2 regions of the Rhizobium sp. BK661 genome follow, and region 1 is predicted to be linked to the other one. Evidence: predicted binding sites of a transcription regulator. Region 1 holds the regulator's gene; the other holds the start of a gene.

Region 1 (5,795 bases):
GTCCTACTGTGAGACCGAAATGTTAATTTTCTTCACCATACGGCTGGGCTCCGGGCGGATGAGATCCACCGAGAGCAATCCGTTCTTCAGGCAAGCGCCCAAAACCTGCATCCCGTCGGCCAGAACGAAAGTCCGCTGGAACTGGCGTGCGGCGATGCCGCGATACAGGTAATCCCGCTCCCCCTGCTCGACCTGGCGACCGCGAATTGAAAGCTGATTCTCCTCGACCGAAACGTCTAATTCTTCTTCGCTGAAGCCGGCGACGGCCAGGGTTATGCGCAACCTCTCCGGATCGCCGGAAGCACGGTCGGCGGCAACTCGCTCGATATTGTAGGGGGGATATCCGTCGCTGGCCTTGGAAAGGCGCTCCAGCGTCTTTTCCATGGCGTCAAAGCCCAGGAGTAGCGGGCTTGCGAAAGGCGTCATGCGGCTCATCGTCTTCAAGTCCTTGATTCAAGCGACCTTGCCGGACCTGAATACAGCATCCGAATGTTTCCAATATGGGAACTGACAGGCGCAGGCGCAAGGCGGATGTCGCGCTCGCACTTGGAAAGCCCCGCAACGGTCCGACCTTGACAAAGCAAGCGCCGCCTCGCATCAAAACGTGCCCGCGGCGGCTGTGCCGATTTGCGACGGAAGCATAAACAAACGGTGCATGCAACGAAGACGCGCACCATGAGGATGGAACGACCGGAATGGCGGACCCTAGGAAGATCATTATCGACACTGACCCCGGTCAGGACGACGCCGCGGCCATCATGCTGGCATTCGGCAGCCCGGAAGAACTTCAGGTGCTGGGGATCACTACGGTCGCCGGCAACGTTCCGCTGTCCTATACGAGCCGCAACGCGCGCATTGTCTGCGAGCTCTGCGGCCGTACCGATACGAAGGTCTTTGCCGGCGCCGACAAGCCGATCGCGCGCAAGCTCGTCACTGCGGAGCACGTCCACGGCAAGACGGGACTCGACGGTCCTGTCCTTGACGAGCCGACCATGGCTCTGCAGCCGCAGCATTCCGTGGACTTCATCATCGACACGCTGCGCAGCGAGCCGCAAGGCACCGTGACGCTCTGTACGCTTGGGCCGCTGACCAACATCGGCTTGGCCTTCCAGAAAGCGCCCGACATCGTCCCGCGTGTCCGTGAACTCGTCATGATGGGCGGCGGCTTCTTTGAAGGCGGCAACATTACGCCGGCCGCCGAGTTCAACATCTACGTGGACCCCGAGGCCGCCGACATCGTCCTTCGCTCCGGCATACCGATCGTGATGATGCCGCTCGACGTCACGCACAAGCTCCTGACCCGCCAGGACCGCGTCAAGCGCATGGCCGATCTCGGCACGCGCCCGGCCATCGCCATGGTCGAGATGCTGGAATTCTTCGAGCGCTTCGATGTCGAAAAGTATGGCTCGGACGGCGGCCCGCTGCACGATCCGACCGTAATCGCCTATCTCTTGAAGCCCGAGCTTTTCAAGGGGCGGACCTGCAATGTCGAGATCGAAGTTAAGTCGGAACTGACGGTCGGCATGACCGTTGTCGACTGGTGGCACGTGACGGATCGCAAGCGCAATGTTCAAGTCATGCGCGATGTCGATGCGGACGGCTTCTTCGATCTGCTGATCGAGCGCTTCGCCCGCATCTGATGCCTAGTGCGTTTTAGGGCGCCTGAGAGATCAGGCCCGCGGAAGCGGGTCGATCGGATCAGGCGTCCTTCTGGTCAAAAACCGAATTGGTTTCGGGTTCGACGAGCTTCGGGCCGCCCTTGGCGACACCGACCATGGCCGGACGCAGGACACGCTCGCCAATCGTGTAGCCGGCCTGAACGACCTGAACGACGGTGTTGTTCGGTACTTCGGCATTCGGCACTTCGAACATGGCCTGGTGGAAGTTCGGGTCGAATTTCTGGCCGACCGGCTCCAGCTTGCGGACGCCATGACGCTCGAGCGCCGACAGCATCGAACGCTCGGTCATTTCGACACCTTCGATCAGCGTTGTCAGGCCAGCATCGGCAGCAGCCTTTGCTTCTTCCGGAACAGCATCGATGGCGCGGCGCAGATTGTCGGAAACAGCCAGCATGTCACGGGCGAAGCCGGCGGCTGCGTAGGTCTTCGCGTCCTTGACTTCGCGCTCGGTGCGACGGCGCAGGTTATCCATCTCGGCGGCAAGCCGAAGATAACGGTCGCGCAACTCCGCATTCTCGGTCCTCAGAAGTTCCAGCGGATCGGGCTGTACCGTGGCTTCGTTCTCGACGTTTGCGGCGGCGTCCGCTGCGGCTTCGGCCGCGGCTGCGTCAGGTCCGTTCTTCGTCGTTTCGTCAGTCATGACGTTCTCCGGTGATTGGTGTCTTTTAGGATGTGCCCGATATCGAGCTTTGGCGGGCAAAAATCAAGTCTGCGTGACCGAAAAGCGCGCGATGTAAGGCAACCGATGCGGGGGATGCGAGAGGGGCAGCTTGACTTGCTCGCGCTAAAGTTCTTTTATTTTAGTGCCGCCTAAATCTTCAGTGCTTCGGCCTCATCATGGGTCAGGGAGCTGCTACCATGAACGATCAGAAAAGCTATACCGGGCGCTGCTTCTGCGGCACGGTCGAGATTGTTGCGACCGGCGAACCGGTGGCAATGGGATACTGCCACTGCGCCTCCTGCCGGCATTGGTCGGCCGGGCCGGTCAACGCTTTCACGCTCTGGCAGCCCCAGGCGGTCCACGTCACCAAGGGTGGAGAGCACGTCGAGGGCTACCAGAGGTCCGATACCAGCGTTCGGAAATTCTGCGACCGCTGCGGTGGTCATCTCTACACGGAGCACCCGACCTGGGGCGTCACCGACGTTTACGCAGCCCTTCTGCCCGATCTCGATTATGCCCCGGCGTTGCACGTGAACTATCAGGAAAGCGTGTTGCGCATCCGTGATGGCCTGCCAAAATACAAAGATATGCCGGCGGAGATGGGCGGATCGGGCGACACTCTGCCGGAGTAGCCCTTCTACTTCGTGCCGCGCGACAATCGCGTCATCAGCTGAGCGGTGTAATCGACCATCGGAACGATGCGCGAGTAGTTGAGACGCGTCGGCCCTATGACGCCGACGGCGCCGACAATGCGGTCATCGTCGTCCCTGTAGGGCGCGACGATCAACGACGAGCCCGAGAGCGAGAACAGCTTGTTCTCCGAGCCGATGAAAATCCGCACCCCGGGGCCGCTTTCGGCCAGGTTCAGAAGCTCGAGCAAGCTGTCTTTCTTCTCCAGATCGTCGAACAGCATGCGCAGACGGTCAAGATCGTCGGCACCGGCGAGACCGGCCAGCAGATTGGCACGGCCGCGAATGATGAGCTGCGCGGGCTTGCCTTCGTCGGCGCTACCGGACCAGACGGCGATGCCGCGCTCGACGAGATCCTGCGACAGCGTGTCTAGCTCGCGGCGCACATCATCCTTCAGTCGGCTCAACTGATTGCGCAGTTCCGGCAGCGTCTGCCCGGTCATGTGCGCATTGAGAAAGTTTGCGGCCTCGGTCAATTGCGATGACGTGACGCCTGCCGGAAGCTCGATGATCCGGTTTTCCACTTGGTCGTGATCGCCGACGAGCACCGCGAGCGCCTTGGTCGGCTCAAGCCTGATGAATTCGACATGCTTGAGAACAGGATCGCTCTTCGAGGTGATGACCAGTCCGGCGCCGCGCGAAATGCCCGAGAGCATGCGGCTCGCCTCGTTCATCATCAACTCCATCGGATTGTCGCGACTTTCGGCGCGCACCTGCCGATCGATATTGGCGCGATCCTCGGCTGAGAGATCGCCTACCTGCATGAAGGCGTCGACGAAGAAGCGTAGGCCGATCTGCGTCGGCAGACGGCCGGCGCTGACATGCGGTGAATAGATGAGGCCAAGTTCTTCCAGATCGCTCATGACGTTGCGCACAGATGCCGGCGACAGCGACATCGGCAGGATGCGCGAAAGGTTACGGGAGCCGAGCGGTTCACCCGTTTCCAGATAGCCCTCTACAATGCGGCGAAAGATTTCCTTAGAGCGTTCATCCAGCGCAGCCACTGCATCTGAAACCGACGTCGATCTGAACTCCATGAAGCCTTGCGTACCCGTGCTGACGATGATCCGACAAAATATAGCCAATCTCCCCGCAGCGGCAAAAGGGAAATTGCAAATGGGCGCTGCCAATCGTAGAAGCTCTCAACACCACAGCACGCATGATCTATCCGAAGGCTGCTCGCGTCTTCGGCATGACGATTAGGAGAATAGTATGCGGCCCTCAGGCAGAAAAACCGACCAGATGCGCAAGGTCTCTTTCGAGCGCAATTTCTCCAAGCATGCAGAAGGCTCCTGTCTGGTGAAGTTCGGCGATACGCATGTGCTGTGCACGGCTAGCGTCGAGGAAAAGCCGCCGGCGTGGCTGCGCAACACCGGCAAGGGCTGGGTCACGGCTGAATACGGCATGCTGCCGCGCGCAACCGGCGACCGCATGAAGCGCGAGGCTGCGGCCGGCAAGCAGGGTGGCCGCACCCAGGAAATCCAGCGCCTGATCGGCCGGTCGCTGCGCGCCGTCGTCGATCTCAAGGAACTCGGCGAACGCCAGATCACGCTCGACTGCGATGTCATCCAGGCGGACGGCGGCACGCGCACGGCATCGATCACCGGTGCCTGGATTGCGCTCCACGACTGCCTGAAGTGGATGGAGAGCCGCAACATGCTCAAGGTCGAGCGGGTGCTGAAGGACCATGTCGCTGCCATCTCGTGCGGAATCTTCGCCAACCAGTCGGTGCTCGATCTCGACTACCTCGAAGACTCCTCGGCCGAGACCGACGCGAACTTCGTGATGACCGGCACCGGCGGTATCGTCGAAATCCAGGGCACTGCAGAAGGTACGCCCTTCACCGACGAGGAGTTCGCTTCGCTGATGACGCTCGCCAAGGCAGGTATCGCCGAACTCGTCGCAATGCAGAAGCAGGCAATCGCCGGATGAACGACATGCTGGAAGGCATGCTGGAAACGGCGCTCTATGCTGACGATCTCGACAAGGCAGAAGCCTTCTATGAAGGCATCCTCGGCCTTTCGAAGATCTCGCGGGGCGGCAACCGGCATGTCTTCTTTCGCTGCGGTGCCGGTGTATTGCTGATCTTCAACCCTGACGAAACGATCAAGCCACCCTCGCCCGGCTCCCTGCAGGTGCCGCCGCATGGCACGACCGGCGCGGGACACGCTTGCTTCCGTGTCTCCGGGGAAAATCTCGATGCAATTGCGGCCCGGCTGAAGTCCAACGGCGTTGCCATCGAATCCGGAGTCACCTGGCCGCAAGGCGGCCGCTCGATCTATTTCCGCGATCCGGCGGGCAACAGCCTCGAATGCGCTGAAGCCCGCATCTGGGGCATCGAATAGGACCATCATGCGCAAGCTCGAAACCAAGACCATCGTCGTTGCCAGCCACAATGCCGGTAAGATCCGGGAAATTCAGGACCTGATCGGCCCCTTCGGCTTCACCGCGAAGTCGGCGGCCGAATTGAACTTCGTCGAGCCCGACGAAACGGGCACCACCTTCGAGGAAAACGCAAAGATCAAGGCGCTCGCCTCTGCCGAAGCCTCCGGACTGCCGGCGTTGTCTGACGATTCCGGCCTCGTTATCGATGCGCTCGGCGGCGACCCGGGCGTCTACACCGCCAACTGGGCAGAAAAGCCGGATGGCACCCGCGACTTCGCGATGGCGATGGAAAAGGTCGAGGTGGCGCTGGACAAGGCCGGCGCTTCCGAACTTGAACAACGCGCCGCCCGCTTCGTTAGCGTGCTCTGCCTGGCCTGGCCA
Region 2 (5,795 bases), on a different contig from region 1:
ATCGGACATGCGGTTGCTCGCACGCTCTCGACGGAGGCTTTCATGGAACCCCGCCGACATGGCTGAAACGGAAGATCGCTTGAGTTCACCTCGGGCGTGACCGTCGCGTTTCAGCAGCGCTCTCCAATCTTCCTCGGATTCGAGGGCTTGTCGACGATCCCGCCTGGGGGTTCGTCAGTGATCGGTTCGCGCCGCTCTTCGACCTTGGCGACGCCACGACTGGCCATCGCACCCCAGATGTTATGCCTCAGATGGTCAAATTCGCTTGTAGCGCCGTTGTGCCCTTCAAAGTCAATGCCGCGTCTCAAGCAATCCCCGTGCAGTTCGCACCATCATTGCCAGATGCGCCGGATCGCGCACTCCCTCGCGGTAAAGTGTCACAAGGATCGCTGCTATGCGATCCGCTTCTTCCGACCCCTTTTCTAGACCACCTTCTGTAAGCACCTGGTTGAACACCGGCTGACAGGCGGCAAGATCCCGGGCGTCAAACGTATTTGGCTTTCGAACGTCAATCGTCTTCATCGCTGCAAAGGGAGCGCCGCAATCGCGACGCTCCCGCCCCCCCCAGTTACGCGACTTGCTTTTCGGCGTCGATCTGCAGCGAGTGAGGCGCAGTTTCTGCGCCAATCGCAATCTTGCGCGGCTTCATGGCCTCGGGAATTTCTCGCTTCAGGTCTATGCTGAGGAGACCATTTGTCAGCGTTGCATTTTCAACGCGAACGTGATCGGCAAGCTCGAAGCGTCGTTCGAAGGCGCGGCCAGCGATCCCTCGGTGGAGGTATTCGCCGCCACTGTCTTCCGCCTTCTGACCCTTCACCACGAGAACGTTGCGTTCCTGCGTGATGTCAAGATCACCATCGGAAAAGCCCGCGACCGCCATCTGGATCCGGTAGCCATCCTCGTCCGTCTTCAGGATGTCATATGGCGGCCAGGTTTCTATCCCCTGAACGCGCTGCGAGTTGGCAAGAAGATTGAACACCCTGTCAAAGCCGATGCTGGATCGGAAAAGCGGTGTAAAGTCGAGTTCGTTTCTCATAACCAAAACCTCCGTAAAGCGAGTTGGAATGGAGACGCGCAAGTCGGGCGCCTCCGACGCTGCCGGCCCCTTTCAGGCGGCCGGCGAAATTGATCTGGTTTGGGGGATTTGCAGATTCAAGATGGCTCACAAAATTTTTTTTACAACGGCGAAACCGACCTCTTGAACGATGAAATCGTTGAAACAATCTCAGTTCTGCCTGGAGATTTTCACTCCCTTGATGAAGGTTTTTAGGAGAAACGAAGATGACGACTGAAAGGAACGATCAACTCAACCCTCGTGCCTCGGAGAAGCCGGGCACAAATCGGATCCTTGACAGGAAACAGTCCTATGATCACCCGCGCGACATCCTCGCAACCGCGCTATGCGACAGCGAAAAGCGGGCCATCCTTGCTTCCTGGGCTTCCGATCTCTTTGCTGTCGACTCCTCGCCGCAACTGCGGCGCCCACCGGGGGTCAGGAAACCTGTGCGCTATGACGACATCCTCAAGGCTCTCAAGGCCCTCGATGGCGGCTGGAAACGGTCCCCGTGTCGATGAGATCGGCGGCCGAATGATTGTCGCGTCCCGCTATGCGGATTGCCTGTACCGTCTTGCCCGACAAGCGTACCGGTTTGATATGGCCGACCTTGGCGCCAAGCTAAATAATGTCGCTCGAGCAATCGAGGCCTTGGCGGACCGGATCGGCGTCGACCAGCGTGGAGTCGTTGTCCTAAGACGGGCGAGCCGCCTCATCGGCGCGGTAGAAGCAATCGTCGAAAAAACGTCCAAGAGGACCTTCCTTCACTAGGAGCACTCGTATTTAGGGGCGGCGCAAGATCTTGAAGGCCGCCCTTTCCTGAGGCGCAAGGCAAATCGATCGCGAGGCTAAGGAAGCGCTTCAGGCTCTCCAACGCAGCGAAGCTGCCGATGGCGGCGGTTCTACGTGAACCCTAGTGGATGGCGTGACTGCGCATGCGGTGAGGGTGGACGGCCTCGAACTGGCGGACGAGTTCCCTCGCCTGTTTCATGACATGAAAAGGAGTATGACTTTCGTCGCGGGCCAGTTCATCGGCGCTGATGAAGATCGCATCGGCCATGTTCTTCGAGACCATCGCGAACTTCCGGTTGCCTTCCACCATAGATTCCAGGGCGGTACGATCCAGCTGCCGCGCGATATCGATGAAGATTTCCTCGCGCTCCTCGACACTGAGCGCCCTCATGTCGCCTTCTGTATTCATGCTTGTCTCACTCCATTGACGTGAAGCCGCGCGGCCTCCCGTGAAAACCGCGGCCACAACCTAGGAACCGAGAATTTACAGATCAAGAGGGCGGCTGGCACTCGTTGGACATGAGTGCCAAAATTTTTTCGAGACCATCTTGAAAGCCGAAAAATAGCAAAATAAATCTTTGCCGCGAGGTGCTCTTCGAGGCTTCGCACCCGCCCGGACTGGCCATCCGGTCCGGCAAGGGTTTCAAAACATGATCGTTTGTCCAAGGAGGAAAACATGTCATTCCGTCCACTGCATGACCGTGTCCTGGTCCGCCGCGTCGAGTCTGAAGAAAGGACCAGGGGCGGCATTATCATCCCCGACACAGCCAAGGAAAAGCCCCAGGAGGGAGAAGTGGTCGCCGTTGGCACCGGCGCTCGCAACGAGGCAGGTCAAATTCAGGCACTCGACGTAAAAGCGGGGGATCGCATCCTGTTTGGCAAGTGGTCCGGCACCGAGATCAAGATCAACGGAGAAGACCTTCTGATCATGAAAGAAAGCGACGTTTTGGGAATTATCGAAATTCACAGCGAGCAGAAGCAGGCCGCTTAAGGCGCAGTTGGGTCAATTGCTATCTGGGAGTTAGAAAGATGGCTGCAAAGGAAATCAAGTTCAGCACTGATGCGCGCACCCGCATGCTGCGCGGCGTCGATACACTTGCAGACGCTGTCAAGGTGACCCTTGGTCCCAAGGGACGCAACGTCGTCATCTCCAAGTCGTTCGGCGCGCCCCGCATCACCAAGGATGGGGTAACAGTTGCCAAGGAAATCGAACTGGAAGACAAGTTCGAGAACATGGGCGCGCAAATGCTGCGTGAGGTAGCATCAAAGACGAACGATCTGGCGGGAGACGGAACGACGACCGCAACCGTTCTCGCACAGGCCATCGTTCGCGAGGGCGCCAAGGCTGTCGCCTCCGGCATGAACCCGATGGATCTAAAACGCGGCATTGATCTGGCTGTCGATGCGGTGGTCAATGAGTTGAAGACCAACGCGCGAAAGATATCCAACAACTCGGAAATCGCTCAGGTCGGAACCATTTCCGCCAACGGCGATTCCGAAGTCGGTCGCTTCCTCGCAGAGGCAATGCAGAAGGTCGGTAACGAAGGTGTCATTACCGTTGAGGAAGCCAAGACTGCCGATACCGAACTCGAGGTCGTTGAGGGAATGCAGTTCGACCGCGGTTATCTCAGCCCCTATTTCGTCACCAACCCTGAGAAGATGCGTGTTGAGTTCGAGGAGCCTTACATCCTCATTCACGAGAAGAAGCTGTCGAACCTGCAGTCCCTGCTCCCGGTCCTCGAAGCCGTCGTACAGTCGGGCAAGCCGCTCCTCGTGATCGCTGAAGACGTTGAAGGTGAAGCTCTTGCGACACTCGTCGTCAACAAGCTGCGCGGCGGCCTGAAGATCGCTGCCGTCAAGGCTCCGGGCTTCGGCGATCGCCGCAAGGCCATGCTCGAGGATATCGCGATCCTCACCGGCGGAACGGCGGTTTCGGAGGATCTTGGTATCAAGCTGGAGAACGTCACCCTGAACATGCTTGGTCGTGCGAAAAAGGTCACCATCGAGAAGGAGAACACGACGATCATCGACGGCGTCGGATCAAAAGCCGAGATCGATGGGCGCGTCGCACAGATCAGGGCTCAGATCGAGGAAACGACCTCCGACTACGACCGGGAAAAGCTGCAGGAACGCCTTGCAAAGCTTGCCGGTGGCGTTGCCGTCATTCGTGTTGGCGGTTCGACAGAGGTAGAGGTCAAGGAGAAGAAGGACCGCGTAGACGATGCTCTTCACGCGACCCGTGCCGCAGTTGAAGAAGGAATTCTTCCCGGCGGCGGCGTTGCACTGCTGCGCGCCGTCAAGGCTCTCGAGGGCCTTGAGACAGCCAACCGCGACCAGCGCGTGGGGGTCGATATTATCCGGCGTGCCATCGAGGCTCCCGTCCGGCAGATCGCAGAAAACGCTGGCGCCGAGGGTTCGGTCATCGTCGGAAAACTCCGCGAACAGACGGGCTTCTCCTTCGGCTGGAACGCACAGACGGGCGAGTTCGGCGACCTCTATGGCCAAGGCGTGATTGATCCGGTCAAGGTTGTCCGCACCGCGCTTGAGGATGCCGCTTCGGTTGCGGGCCTGTTGATTACGACAGAGGCAATGATTGCCGAGAAGCCAAAGGATGAAGCCGCTCCAGCGCTGCCCGCAGGCGCCGGAATGGGCTTCTAGGAGAGCTGCTCATGCCGTCGTTAGGCGAGCGTCCTGGAGGAAGGAATGACGACGCGTCTTCTGACTAGAGAAGAACTCCGCCTTTGTGTAGATGCCGTAAAGACGGTCGCACGCGAACGCGGGGTGGAAAAGGATGGGGCTGCGGTGGCCAGGATCATGGCAACCGTTGCCGATCTTTTCAACAAAGGCATGCGCACGCATGAGGATCTGGTAGCGGCCATGAAGGCCGAAACCACCATATGATCGGGAGCGCCCGGGAAATTGTCGGGCGCTTCCACCTGAAAATTTTCATAGCCACTGAAGGTTTTTGGGACAGACGAAATGAACATGAACGGCACCAATTGGATAAGTCGCAACGTGCTGACTGATGCGCTTTCGGCCTCCTACATCCTGGACCATTACCGCTCCATTATCACCAAAAAAAAGATAGAGGTTCCTTTCAAGGCGCAGAAATTGTCGCAAAAGGCCTGCAAGCCTGGTGTTCACTGGCCCGCGGCTCGCCCCCGCCATCCGGCAAAAGCGACCTCCAAATGCGAGGGTCGATCCCGTTAATCGACAATGGTACCCTCGGCCGACAGCTTTCGAAGCTTGGTCCTGGAAGGTATGATAGGCCAACATTCGACGGGGGCCTTGTGTCGACGACCGCTGGCTTGATCCTTGCCGTTTTCATCGCGATCGACCCCAGTTCAGCGTTCGCCCACGGCGGTGGGGTGGGAAATGGAACAATATGGGATTGGCAACGCTTGCCTTGCAGGAGCGCAACGTCATTGGCGGCAAGCTGCCGAGCGACAATTAGCACCGAGAGAAGCTGAAGCGGAGCATGGAGAGAAAAGGTTGCACGGCTGAAGTCGATTGAGGCCCGCCGCCAATCAGCCGGCTGCCCGGCGGATTTGGCTCCTCGAACGTCAGTCTGGTTACTGCTCGTGTTTTAGTCGCTCGATCGCTTCGTCGGCGTCCTCTTCGAGAAACTTGATGCGGGTCCAGAGCTGTTTTGGATTGACCTGGTGGAGCCTTGCAAGCTCCAGGACAGAGACATCGGCGCCCCGCGATCTCACCAGAATGTTCTCATAAGCCGCCGGCTTGCGTTTGGACGCCCATATGCAGTTGGCTGGCTCAAAGTCTCCCGTATTTTTGAGACGGCCGAGCACCGTACCGGGAGGACGCTCACCCATGTCTTCAAGGAAAGCTGAAAATGAAGCCCAGCGCGGGCACAGTTTGACACCTGCCCCACCGAACTTCCCGTAAAGCGGATCGGCTCTGTTTTCACATCGGCTTTTCACCTGCGTGTACG

Evidence for each region. Region 1 encodes HrcA, which represses chaperone genes, less so after heat shock. Its sites were predicted from a motif close to GTTAGCACTCNCNNNNNGNGAGTGCTAAC; they were not measured.
Region 2: groES (co-chaperone GroES) is a predicted target of HrcA. The motif match lies at 2,349-2,377, and genes of this name have one in related genera.

What each region holds. Positions count from the first base shown of each region.
Region 1 covers NZ_JANTYT010000001.1:431,523-437,317, reverse strand. The annotation lists gene FHX16_RS02110 (Hsp20 family protein) at 4-435, opposite strand; gene FHX16_RS02105 (nucleoside hydrolase) at 696-1,640, shown strand; gene grpE (nucleotide exchange factor GrpE) at 1,699-2,319, opposite strand; gene FHX16_RS02095 (GFA family protein) at 2,538-2,972, shown strand; gene hrcA (heat-inducible transcriptional repressor HrcA) at 2,978-4,066, opposite strand; gene rph (ribonuclease PH) at 4,242-4,961, shown strand; gene FHX16_RS02080 (VOC family protein) at 4,958-5,374, shown strand; gene rdgB (RdgB/HAM1 family non-canonical purine NTP pyrophosphatase) at 5,382-5,795, shown strand, end outside.
Region 2 covers NZ_JANTYT010000030.1:33,179-38,973, reverse strand. The annotation lists gene FHX16_RS29605 (MTAP family purine nucleoside phosphorylase) at 1-83, shown strand, start outside; gene FHX16_RS29600 (hypothetical protein) at 292-522, opposite strand; gene FHX16_RS29595 (Hsp20 family protein) at 569-1,036, opposite strand; gene FHX16_RS29590 (hypothetical protein) at 1,282-1,575, shown strand; gene FHX16_RS29585 (hypothetical protein) at 1,968-2,255, opposite strand; gene groES (co-chaperone GroES) at 2,523-2,837, shown strand; gene groL (chaperonin GroEL) at 2,876-4,504, shown strand; gene FHX16_RS29570 (hypothetical protein) at 4,550-4,747, shown strand; gene FHX16_RS29565 (hypothetical protein) at 4,832-5,056, shown strand; gene FHX16_RS29560 (hypothetical protein) at 5,419-5,795, opposite strand, start outside.